Regions from separate parts of the Peribacillus sp. SRI_006 genome, predicted to be linked through region 1. Evidence: riboswitches for the same ligand, from Rfam matches in the RefSeq annotation. Region 1 holds a riboswitch; each other region holds the start of a gene.
What was found. Region 1 has a riboswitch for thiamine pyrophosphate ahead of thiC (phosphomethylpyrimidine synthase ThiC). Riboswitches for the same ligand answer to the same signal wherever they lie in the genome.
Positions count from the first base shown of each region.

Region 2: another riboswitch for thiamine pyrophosphate. It lies ahead of tenA (thiaminase II); the one in region 1 lies ahead of thiC (phosphomethylpyrimidine synthase ThiC).
Region 3: another riboswitch for thiamine pyrophosphate. It lies ahead of AC2YHV_RS06160 (ABC transporter substrate-binding protein); the one in region 1 lies ahead of thiC (phosphomethylpyrimidine synthase ThiC).

Region 1 is NZ_JBYCZT010000018.1:17,583-21,869, forward strand. Features, by position in the region: gene AC2YHV_RS22965 (histidine phosphatase family protein) at 1-352, shown strand, start outside; gene AC2YHV_RS22970 (HAD family hydrolase) at 504-1,292, shown strand; TPP riboswitch at 1,409-1,523, shown strand; gene thiC (phosphomethylpyrimidine synthase ThiC) at 1,659-3,440, shown strand; gene AC2YHV_RS22980 (hypothetical protein) at 3,463-3,633, shown strand; gene AC2YHV_RS22985 (DUF3231 family protein) at 3,721-4,230, opposite strand.
Region 2 is NZ_JBYCZT010000002.1:46,908-51,194, reverse strand. Features, by position in the region: gene AC2YHV_RS02590 (ABC transporter ATP-binding protein) at 1-1,051, opposite strand, end outside; gene AC2YHV_RS02585 (ECF transporter S component) at 1,064-1,648, opposite strand; gene tenA (thiaminase II) at 1,663-2,346, opposite strand; TPP riboswitch at 2,480-2,611, opposite strand; gene AC2YHV_RS02575 (hypothetical protein) at 2,723-2,929, opposite strand; gene AC2YHV_RS02570 (protein kinase domain-containing protein) at 3,327-4,055, shown strand.
Region 3 is NZ_JBYCZT010000004.1:22,577-26,863, reverse strand. Features, by position in the region: gene rarD (EamA family transporter RarD) at 1-290, shown strand, start outside; gene AC2YHV_RS06165 (protein-glutamine gamma-glutamyltransferase) at 384-1,211, opposite strand; TPP riboswitch at 1,523-1,632, shown strand; gene AC2YHV_RS06160 (ABC transporter substrate-binding protein) at 1,766-2,761, shown strand; gene AC2YHV_RS06155 (thiamine-binding protein) at 2,773-3,057, shown strand; gene AC2YHV_RS06150 (ABC transporter permease) at 3,054-3,836, shown strand; gene AC2YHV_RS06145 (ABC transporter ATP-binding protein) at 3,826-4,287, shown strand, end outside.

The sequences.
Region 1 (4,287 bases):
GGAACACATCTTTCCAGGCACGGTTCATCGGATGGAGGAGCTGCGGGAAATACCTTCTCCCCCTCTGAGAGGAAGGATTAAGCTGCCGTTCATCCTTTGGGCCATCTGGATTCGCTGCTGCTCGGTGATCAACAAGCAGACAAGGGCGGAAATTAAGTTTGCTGAGCAAAGAATCAATAAAGTATTGGATGAAGTCTTTGCAAAGGGGGAAAGGAATGTTCTGATCGTGAGTCATGCCGCCCTCATGGTATATATGAGGAAAGAGCTGATCCGACGGGGGTTCACCGGTCCAAAGTTCAAGATTGCTAGAAATGGAAAATTGTATGTATTTGAAAGCGGAAAAGGGAAATGAATATATGGTTCCCACCGGAAAAGGTAAGCCATTTTGCGAAGAAAGAGACATGCATTTTCCGAATAGTTATTCTTTTTTTATTGGTTGTGGTTTATTATTGTAATAGTGTAATTTTTACGAATTCAATATTGGGGAAAGAGGGGTGGACATTTTGCTGAAGGCAGTTTTTTTTGATTTAGATGATACATTACTATGGGATCAGAAAAGTGTAAAAGAGGCTTTTGTGGCCACATGCGAAGTTGCCAAGGAGAAATATGGTCTGAATGTCGACGAGTTTGAAGAAGCGGTGCGGAAGGAAGCGCGTGATCTTTATTCTTCTTACGATACATATGCATTCACTCAAATGATCGGAATCAACCCATTTGAGGGACTATGGGGGAATTTTCAGGATGATCATGATGAATTCCGGAAGATGGCCGGGATTGTACCGGCTTATCGGAAAGAAGCGTGGACGAGGGGCTTGAAGGCATTAGGGATCGATGACCCGGAATTTGGGCTTGAACTGGCAGAACGTTTCCCGGCCGAAAGACGCAAAAAGCCATTTATCTATGAAGAAACATTCCGTGTTCTGGATGAATTAAAAGGGAAGTACAAATTGCTATTGCTTACGAACGGATCTCCTGAGCTGCAAAATACCAAACTTGAAATAACGCCTGAACTGGTTCCTTATTTCGACCAAATCGTGATTTCAGGCGCATTTGGACGAGGTAAACCGGATGCCTCCATTTTTGAGCATGCTTTGGAAATCATGGAGCTAGATAAGGATGAAGTATTGATGGTCGGCGATAATTTAATGACCGATATCCTTGGAGCATCACGGGTAGGCATAAAGTCGGTTTGGATAAATCGCCATGATAAGGAACGGAATGAAGTGATTCCAACCTACGAAATCACGCATTTAGAGGAGCTTTTCCCTATCCTTGGGGGCCTGGGGAATTAATTGGCGGTCCTCCTCCAAATAACAAATTTTAGATGATTGCAGAGAAAATACTAGGTCTTTTAAATTATTTACAGAATGAAAAGGGTGAGATATAGTTACCCTGTAATCAATTAAATTATTCAGACTAGGGGTGTCCAATAAAAGTTGGGCTGAGAGAGAAGCGCTTAAGCTTCTTAACCCTCAGGACCTGATCTGGTTCATACCAGCGTGGGGAAGTTAGAATCTACTTAACGATGACCTTTCAACTGGTCATTTCTGTAGTCATACTAACGTTAGCCGGGTCTTAAATATGAGACCTGGCTTTTTCGTGCGAAATGGATTGGATTTTGTCCTTTTTAAATGAACTTAAAAAGGAGAAATGAAATCATGAAGAGTAATTCAGTAAATGACATGAACGTTTCAATTATGTCCAGTTTTGCCGGAAGTAAAAAAGTGTATGTTGAGGGATCTAGACCCGATATTAAAGTACCTATGCGTGAAATTGAGCTAAGTCCGACGACAGGGGCATTCGGCGAAGAGGAGAATCCGCCTTTACGTGTATATGATACAAGCGGCTTCTATACGGATTCAGAATATCCGATTGATATTCATAAAGGCCTTGCCCCGATTAGACGCAGCTGGGTTCTGGAACGGGAAGATGTTGAAGAGTATGAAGGGCGTGAAATAAAGCCGGAAGATAACGGATATAGAAAAGTGGAGTCACAATCCAATGCCGAAGTTTTTCCGGGATTGAAAAGAAAACCATTGCGTGCGGTGAAAGGGAAAAACGTAACCCAGCTCCATTATGCCCGCAAAGGGATCATTACTCCAGAAATGGAGTTCATTTCGATCAGGGAAAATGTAGCCCCTGAGTTTGTAAGGGAAGAGGTAGCTAGCGGGCGGGCTATCATTCCGGCAAATATTAACCATCCTGAAAGTGAGCCCATGATCATCGGACGTAATTTTCACGTGAAGATAAATGCGAATATTGGAAATTCAGCTGTCAGTTCATCGATCGAAGCTGAAGTGGAGAAAATGACTTGGGCTACACGATGGGGTGCAGACAACATAATGGATCTTTCCACAGGAAAGAATATTCACACGACGCGGGAATGGATTATCAGGAATTCACCTGTGCCTGTTGGGACGGTTCCGATATATCAAGCATTGGAAAAAGTGAATGGGGTCGCGGAAGATTTAAATTGGGAAGTATTCCGGGATACATTAATCGAGCAGGCTGAGCAAGGTGTCGATTACTTCACCATACACGCTGGTGTGCTTTTGCGATACATCCCAATGACAGCAAAGCGAGTTACGGGGATTGTTTCCCGGGGAGGCTCCATCATGGCACAATGGTGCTTGGCCCACCACCAAGAAAGCTTTCTCTATACACACTTTGAAGAGATTTGTGAAATCATGAAGACGTATGATGTTTCTTTCTCATTAGGTGACGGTCTCCGTCCGGGATCCATTGCAGATGCAAACGATGAGGCACAATTTGCGGAATTGGAAACACTTGGGGAATTGACGAAGATTGCTTGGAAGCACGATGTTCAAGTCATGGTGGAGGGACCCGGTCACGTACCGATGCATTTGATTAAAGAAAATATGGATAAACAGCTGGAAGTCTGTCAAGAAGCACCATTCTATACCCTGGGACCATTGACGACGGACATAGCTCCTGGATACGACCATATCACTTCTGCGATTGGTGCTGCCATGATTGGATGGTTTGGAACGGCCATGCTTTGCTATGTGACACCGAAAGAGCATTTGGGACTTCCGAATAAAGAGGATGTTCGGGTAGGGGTCATTACTTATAAAATTGCAGCACACGCAGCTGATCTTGCAAAAGGCCATCCGCAGGCAAGAAAACGGGATGATGCCCTTTCGAAGGCTAGATTCGAATTTCGTTGGAGAGATCAATTCAATCTTTCCCTTGATCCTGAAAGGGCGGTTGAATATCACGATGAAACTCTTCCGGCAGAAGGTGCCAAAACAGCCCATTTCTGTTCAATGTGCGGACCGAAATTCTGCAGTATGAGAATCTCTCAGGACATCCGTGATTTGGCGAAGGAAAAGGGTCTGGGCTTTGAGTCGGTAATTGATGAAGGGCTTAAAGAAAAAGCGAATGAATTTAGGAAAACGGATGGGGAAATCTATCAATGATTCCGACGAGAGGGAGAATTCGATGAATCGGGTAATCCAGATAAAAGTTGAAATGAAACAGTTGGAAACTCAATTGGAGCAGCTGAAAAGGGAGCTGAATATTTTTCGGGAGAATTGCAACCATGAATTTGTGAAAAATGATTATAGTCAACAATGTACAAAGTGCCACTTGATCGAAAGTCTTCAATGGTAATGATTCCTTAATCGTCCTTTTGGAATGAATCCCTTAATCATGTTGATTCGATTACAAAACATGATTAAGGGGATCTATCATTACTATTTACATACTTGTTTTATTGATATGAAGGGGAGGAGGGACAAGCCATCCTTTTTCCTTATTCAATCTTAGGAAGTCAGCACCCAATGCAGCTTTGTTGGTATGGAATTGCGCAAACATCTGTGCAATATCTTCGCGGATGCATTGACCCATCATTTGGCTGCAAGCAACTAATCCTGCATTAATATCGATTGATACTGAAGCGGAGATTTCAGGATCTTGAAGACGTGCCCCGACGGGAATATCCTCCAAATTAGCTTTAGGCCTTTCAGGTGGTGAGGGAGGCAGTCCTACGTTATTTTCTTTTAATAATGATTCAAGTTGGTCATGTTCCTGTTTCCCTTGATAGATCACTTCAACAAGCAATTTATGCAGGTCTTTGTCGCCAGTATGATTAAGCATGGTTTGATGACAGGCAATCAACCCTTTTGTAGTTGTTAGAAATGCCCATGTTCCAAAAACCTCTCCGTAATGCATAGGCTCATCTTTCGGATTTCCGCTTAAAATTCCCATAACCATCCTCCTTGAAATTCATTAACGAATTTAAGTTACCCTGAATTCATCCAAGCA
Region 2 (4,287 bases), on a different contig from region 1:
TCTCTTCATATACAGTATTTGCAACGAACTGAAACTCAGGATTTTGAAAGACAAACGTCATATGATCCGTTGGATTTTTCACCTTTTTAATCGGTGTTCCCAATAATTCATACTTACCATTCGTTTTTATGAACTGCATCAGTGCATGCAAAAGAGTACTCTTCCCCGCGCCATTTTCACCCCTGATTACAATCCATTCACCTGAATGGACCTTCAGCTCTTCAATCATGATTTTCTCCTCTTTATTCCGAAAACCGCGAAATCCTTGCACATCCATAAGGGGTGAATCATCTGTAAATGGGTGTTCCCGAATCGGTGCATACTGCTGTATATATTCATCCCAAACACCTGGGAACCAAATTCCATGTTCTTTCATTTCATTTTTATATAGTGAAAGAATGGTGTCTCTTGGACCATCAGCTATGATTTGACCATCATCGTTAAAAAGCACGATTCTTTCGATGAATTCTAAAACATGGTCAATTTTATGCTCGACGATAATAACCGTTTTGTCTCGTCCGACTTCCATCAACAATTCCCAGATTTCTTTCGTTCCTTCCGGATCAAGCATGGCGGTTGGTTCATCTAAAAATATCACTTCTGGTTCAAGGGCCAATACTGAAGCGATTGCCAGACGTTGTTTCATCCCGCCTGATAATGTTTCAATACTTGTATGGCCCAGGTTCAATCCTACTTTACGGAAATGATTTTGAATCTTCTCTTTCATTTCTTCTTTAGGGACGGAAAGATTCTCAAGGACGAAGGCAATTTCCTCATCGGCAAATGGCATGCAAAACTGACTATCAGGGTCTTGAAAAACATACCCCCACGAAGAAGGGCATTTCAATTTCTCCGTTTTCATCGGTACTTCGATGGAATTCGGAATCAATCCGCTTAACACTTGTAAAAGAGTCGACTTACCACATCCTGATGGTCCCAACAATAGCACTTTTTCTCCTTGATCGAACGATAATGATAGGTCCTTGAATATCAAAGATTCATCACCGGGAAATTTCATTCTTAACTTTTCAACAGAAACGATTGGTTCCATGGCCCTCAACCTCTACTTTTGATCCAGTTCTGCATAATCTTTATTTGAAACCGGACGCACAAGATTAGTTACTCCTGTTGCTTCCAGGACTTTAACTAGATAATAGGCAGTCACTCCTGCAAAGAATATGGAACCCACAAACCTCGCTATCATGAATAACGATAGATTCCAAGTTGAAAGCGCACCTATTTCCCCGTATGCAAAATCCATGATAACTGATGCCAGGCAGGAAGCTATCGCAGCTAAAACGGCCACCGGCATATTGAATTTTTTATATTTGAACGCCATGAACACCAGTTCCGCGAACAAACCTTGTACCACCCCATATAACAGTACGGTCAGCCCCCATGGTGAACCAAGAAAGAACTCCCCGGAAGCTGCAGCTATCTCCGCCAAAAGTGCCACACCCGGTTTCCGTAAAATTAAAAAGGCGACGGGGCCAGCTATAAACCACATTCCATAAATAAGTTGATCCAGATGTAACCCTAATGGTTTAACTGAATAATAAATCGAACCCCAAAGGATATAAACGATTCCAAATGCTACCGCAATTACGATCGTGACCAATATGTCCGTTAATTTCAATCCTTTTTTCATTGTTTCATTCCCCTTTATACTTCTAGTGTTTCCTTATGCACAGGCCATGTCTCTAAACGATAAGCCATTTCCCAAAATGAGTATTCATATTGGCTGCTGAGGATAAAATGCTCTTTCATTCTTTCCTTATCTTCGTCTGTCACTTTTTCAGCAATTTCATCAAGCCTGGCAATTTGTTCTTCCACCAAAGTACGGAACCACTCCCCTCCGTAAGCCGCTATCCATTCTTGATAAATCGGCTCTTCCGGAATGCACCCTTGCAGTCTTTCACCTATTTCATAATACAGCCAGTAACACGGCAAGATAGCTGCAATAACATCCCCTAAATGTCCCGAATAAGCCGCACGATACATGTGGGAAGTATAAGCATAAGCAGTCGGGGCAGGTTTGAAATTATCCCGTTCTTCTTTTGTGATGCCTAATCTCTCAGAAAAATTCTCATGAAGCTTCAACTCCGCTTCATATGTTCCTTGTGCATGGCCGGCAAGCCTGCTTGTTGTATGTAAATCTGTAGCTTTGACTGCCCCTAAAGCTTGAACCCTGGCAAAATGGGATAAATAATAGGCATCTTGCATGACATAATAGCGGAAACACTCCAATGGCAATGTGCCATCTCCTATTCCTGCAACAAACGGGTGATTAAAACTAGCTTCCCAAATATGATCAGCTTCCTGACGAATTTCCTCTGAAAACTTCATGTCCATTACCTCCAAATAATATTTTTCAAGAAATGTTACGAAAAAAAACCTTTTATCCCCCTTTTTTTGCAAACAAAAAACCACTTTCTTAAACGTAAAGAAAGTGGTTGTACTTGAAAAATACAGAAACGTATTGTTCCAGACCCCACTTCCCTACGCTGGAATAAACCAGATCAGGTTCTAAGGGTCTTAAAGTCATACTTTAATCTCAGCTTTTGTGGGTAAAAAATCAACTTTTACCTATAAAGCACCCCTAGTGGTACAAATTGTATATTAAATTCATTTGCCTTTATATTAACACGATAAATCCAATTGTCAAACGTATTAGAAAAGTTTTCTTGATTTAGGGTTACTAAACTTTCAATCCTCCATCCCCTCATTTCCCGTAGCCTTCAAAGAATTTGATCAAAGGGAGCTCAGTTAGTAGTTTACTCGTGAGTTTTACCGGTTTACTCGTGAATTCTACTGTTTTACTCGTGAGTTTTGCCGGTTTACTCGTGAATTCAGCTGCTTTACTCGTGAGTTTTGCAATTTTACTCGTGAATTTAATGAATTCACAGTAATCCCCTTTTGAACTTTCCATCAAACCAGCTCACTATTGTGACGCCGGTTAGGGATTTCCCAAAGCAACTTCTCAACTCGCGCCCATCCACCTCATCACCTCCTACTCATTTATTATGAATTCATTTTAGTAAACTTAATATTTTTAAAAACCATATAATTTCATAATGTGAAATTATAGGAAAAATTTATTTTTAATTGTGAACTATCAAAAGATCGCCCCGAAGAAATGACTTTCATTACCGCATTATCAAAAATCAGTGTTAAACTATCCATGTTCATTCATATTTCCAGCTTAATTAATAACGGCCTTTTTTTGTTCTTGACTTGAATAGATGAAAGTGGTGAGGAAAGTTTCAATTTTTCGTTCCTTTAGAAAGTTATACCAATTTTTTGTGGATATTCCTTTAAAAAAGAGTGTGGTTTTGAATTACCGCTACGAGGTAAAAGCTGTAATCGGAACAGGAAGCTACGGTATTGTTTATCGTTGCAATGATTTGAAAAAGAATGAAAATATAGTGATCAAACAGCTCCGGAAAAGTAAACGCCGCAGCAAAAAAGAGCTGAAACAGTTTGAAAATGAAATTTCCATATTACGAATGTTAAACCACAGAAATATCCCTAAATTTCACGAGAAATTTTCGCAAGATGGAAATGTTTATTTTGTGATGGATTTCATAGAAGGGAATAATTTAGAAGACCATATTTTCTCGAATCAATTAACGTTCAATGAGAAAGAGTCTCTATATTTTCTGGATAAGCTGGTCGATTTAGTATGTTATCTACATGAGCATGACATTTTCCATCAAGATTTACGTATACCGAATATTCTACTTAAGAACCATCAGCCCATTTTGATAGACTTTGGTTTGTCCAAGATGATCAATTCCGCCAACCTCGCAAAAGAATCCATTTTGCAGCTGAAAAGGCAGGATTTTTACGACTTGGGGGAAATACTTCTATATGTACTTTATACGACGTACGCTTCCAAAAGTAAAAAAGCACTTCCTTGGACAGAAGAGCTTTCGTTAGAAAAAGAAACCGTGCATTTACTGAAAAGGTTATTAAGCATCCAAGAACCTTACTCAGATATTAAAGAAATCTCAATGGACCTGAAGGCTGTATTGAAGTCAAAGAATTGGAATTAGCTGCTGCTGCCCCGCCCTTTTCTCTTGTAGCGGTCACTTCCACTCATGGGATACCTTTTGTACCCCCGGCTGCTGCTGCTGCTGCCTCGGCGATAATGCCCATGTCTTCGCTCACTGCTGCCTTGGGAAAGCTGTTTGATTTTTTTCATTATTTTCTTCAGCATTTCTTTCACCTCTTTTATTTTGGTTTTAAAGCCTGTTATTCATTTAGCCTAACATAGTCACAGTATAA
Region 3 (4,287 bases), on a different contig from region 1:
GCACAAGCTTGCTGTTGGTGGGGGGCGGGATTGCTACGGCATTGCCTCTTTTATATTTTGCAAAAGGGGCCGAGAAGATCCCGTTATCGATGCTTGGCATTTTTCAGTATATCGCTCCGACCTTATCTTTATTGATCGGGGTATTCGTCTATCATGAAAGTTTCACCAAAGCACATCTTTTAGCCTTTTTGTTCATATGGTCAGCCTTGGCTGTTTATACACTATCCATAACGAAATGGGGGCAGGCAAGTGCCCGCAGGTTCAAAGGCAAAGGGAATATTGGTGCTTGAATAGAAAAAAATGCTTGGGGAATTTTCTGCCCAAGCATTTTTTTATGTCGATATTCAATAAAACGGATTTATGGCATAGGCGAAATGCCAGGGTCATGAAAGGTATATCTTCGAACCTATTTCAGAAACAATACAATTGGAAAGGCTGGCAGGACTGTTATCGGGCTTGGCACGGGGATTATTTAGTTGGAATTGTCTATAGAAGGAACTATCCAGGGAAATGATATGCGTTGTCAGAAATGCTGATATGGTGGCGAATGGCTTTCTATTGCTATTTAATTCATCGATGATTCCCTGTGCAGTGGTAATCCCGATCCCGTGGCCATAAAAGAGGTTATTCCCTAATAATATGGCATTTTCACCTTGCCATTCAGGGGTTGCCAAGTCGTGATCAGGGTTTTTGAAGTAAACGCAATCACCTGGTAAATAATCCCTTCCTTGATGAATAATGAGAGCCATATTCTGTGGAGGGCGAAAGTCATATAAAAATAGGTCTGAAAAAAGATGGTCGAAATTCCTAGGGCCGATCAAATCCAAAATCGCCTTTAAAAAAGTGACGACCATTGCTGTACCGCATTCGAAGGCATAAAGCCCTCCATTCATGAAAATGTCAACGAGCGCAGCATGAGGGAGAATCCCTGGCTGAAGGGTAAAGGTGCCATCCTTTGAAAGGTGCCAATAACGTTGATTGGATTGAGACTCCTCAAGTGTGGAAAAATCCGGACCGCTTTTATCCAACGCAATAGCTGCCTCTATGACTCGGTTCCTCAGCTGTATCTCGAAATTAAAATCCCCAAAGTTCCGGTATTCAAAAACGTTAGAATCTTCCGCCAAGCATTGAAGAGTTTCAAGCGATTTGGCAGAGGCTGTACCTGGTTGGATTTGACTGACATCTAACCATTTGTGATTAATCTTTATCATGACATATCCACCTTTTGCTTATGAAATTAAGGGTTTAATAAAACAAGTAAACAAAAATGTCTACAAGTAATGCTCATTATATGAATGCTTGAAAAGAAATGACTATTTGGAACGTGCCAGCCGCCGTTGCAGCCAAGAATGATTGGAACGGAACGAGGCAGAATTATTTTCCTTTCAATGATTTTCGTTCCAAAAGATATTTGCAGGTATCCTGAAGTGCCAGGAATACCTTTCCAATTAGCGAGAAGAAGCAAATTAGTATTCCTTTTTCCCTATGAATTGATATAATGAGAGAGAAAAGTTCATATGTGCGAGAAATGTAGGGGGGCCAGTACTGCTGGCTGAGATTGCATCCATTAGATGCTGACTCTTTGAACCTGATCTGGGTGATGCCAGCGGAGGGAACATATTATGACTGATTTTCTGTTTTGTATGTTAACGTCCGAATTCATCTTCGGGCGTTTTTTGCTTTTTTATCCAGTATTTGAATAGCCCTGGATCCCTATTATGGTTCCGGCATATGAATCTTATAAGATGTGTAGGAGGATAATGACTTGAATAAATTCTTACCACTGTTAACTTCGTTCTTCCTTTTAGCTGGATGCGGAGCAGGCGGAACTAATGAAAAAGAAGAAGCATCTAAAAATGAAAAATTAAAGAAGGTATCGGTCGTGCTCGATTGGACACCGAATACAAACCATACAGGATTGTATGTAGCCAAGGAAAAAGGTTATTTTAAAGAACAAGGTCTTGATGTGGAAATTATCATGCCAGGTGAAGCTGGAGCTGATAAGCTTGTCGCTTCAGGGAAATCTGAATTTGGCGTGAGCTATCAAGAGGGCATAACGCAGGCCCGCGTACAGGGTGTGCCGATTGTTTCGGTAGCTGCCGTCATCCAGCATAATACTTCGGGATTCGCTTCCCCTGAGGCTAAGGACATTACGACTCCCAAGGATTTTGAAGGGAAAACGTACGGTGGCTGGGGATCTCCGGTTGAAAAGGCCATTATTGATTCACTCATGAAAAAGGAAAATGCGGATGTAAATGAAGTGGACATAGTCAATACAGGAGACATGGATTTTTTCACTTCGGTTAAAAGGGATATAGATTTTGCCTGGATTTATTATGGTTGGACAGGCATTGAGGCTGAGTTGCGAAATGAAAAGCTTAATATGGTGTACTTAACCGAATACTCTGATAAGCTTGATTACTATACGCCTGTTTTGACTACAAATGAAAAGATGATAAAAGAAGATCCCGAGACTGTTAAAGCATTCGTCCATGCAGCTTCGAAAGGGTACCAGTTTGCGATTAAGAATCCTGATGATGCAGCAGATATGTTAATTGAGTCTGCACCGGATCTTGATCCAAAACTAGTGAAGAAAAGCCAGGAGTGGCTTGCAGCCAAGTATCAGGATGATGCTCCGCGATGGGGTGAACAAAAGCTTGAAATTTGGAAGAATTACAGTGAGTGGATGACTGAAAATAAGCTTCTTGAAGGTGATTTCGATCCTGAAAAGGCATTTACCAATGAATTTTTACCAAAATAGGAGGAAATACAATGGCCAATTCATTAATTAGTATACAAATTATTCCTAAAGGGGAAAATGTCATCCCTATGGTCGATGAAGCAATCAAGATCATTGAAGAATCAGGTGTCAAGTATGAGGTTCACCCGCTTGAAACGACAATGGAGGGGGAGCTTTCCGAGCTTTTTGCCGTGATAGAAAAAATGAATGTAAGAATGATTGAAATAGGATCGCCGAATGTCATTTCCCAAGTGAAAATATTATATCAGCCAAGCGGGATTACGATGGATACGTTAACGGAGAAATATCGGGCATGATCGGAAGGGGGATTTGGAAGAAGGGGGCTCCCTTCTTTCTTTTATTATTGTTGCTGATTGTATGGGAGTCAGTGACAGTCTTATTGAAAGTTGAAGAATGGCTGCTTCCCGCTCCATCGGCCATTTTCATTGAAGGAATTGAGTCGTCCCGCAATCTTTACGGACACCTTATATCCACAACCGAGCTTGCGTTGTCAGGTTTTTTTATTGGAAGCTGCATCGGCTTATTGATCGCGGCAATCCTACACCTATTTCCAGGTGTGAAGGACGCGGTTTATCCTCTGCTCATACTATCACAAAATATACCTATCATTGTTTTGGCGCCGCTTTTGGTGATCTGGTTTGGCTTTGGCATGCTGCCTAAGTTAATCGTGATTTCACTTGTATGTTTTTTTCCGGTTGCGGTCGCATCATTGGACGGTTTTCGCCAGACACCATACGAGCTTAAGCATTATTTCAAGATGATGGGAGCGGGGAAAAACCAGTTATTTTGGAAGCTGGAACTTCCTCACTCGATCCCGTTCATTTTCTCCGGCCTGAAAATTTCGGCTACCTATAGTGTAATGGGTGCGGTTATTTCGGAATGGCTTGGGGCAAAATCGGGGATTGGTGTTTATATGACTCTCGCTTCTTCAGCGTTCAGGACAGATCGGGTGTTTGTAGCCATTTTCATCATTATGGGAATGAGCCTGATTTTTTTTGGAATCATCACTTTCCTGGAGAAATACTTGGTCTCTTGGAAGAGAAAGGAGGGCGAAAAGGGTGAAGCTGGAAATTAAAGACGTCTCCTATTCTTTCGATGGTAAGCAGAATATATTGGAGAATATGAATTTCCATGTGAATGATGGGGAATTCGTCACGATCCTTGGGCCATCGGGAAGCGGTAAAAGTACATTGTTTCACTTGATCGGCGGGATTTTGAAGCCTGATCATGGCATCATTTCATTGGATGGTAAAAAGATAAATGGCTTAAAGGGACATATCAGCTATATGCCTCAGCAGCCTTCCCTTTTACCTTGGAGAACGGTATTGGAAAATGTTTTGCTTGGAAGTGAACTTGCTGGGACCAGAGATAAAGAAAAGGCAAAAAACCTTTTGATGAAAGCTGGTTTAGAAGAATACGATAAAGCATATCCCCATGAATTATCTGGAGGCATGAAGCAAAGGGCCGCATTCATTCGAAGTATCTTAAGTCCACAGGACTTGATGTGCCTGGACGAACCCTTTTCT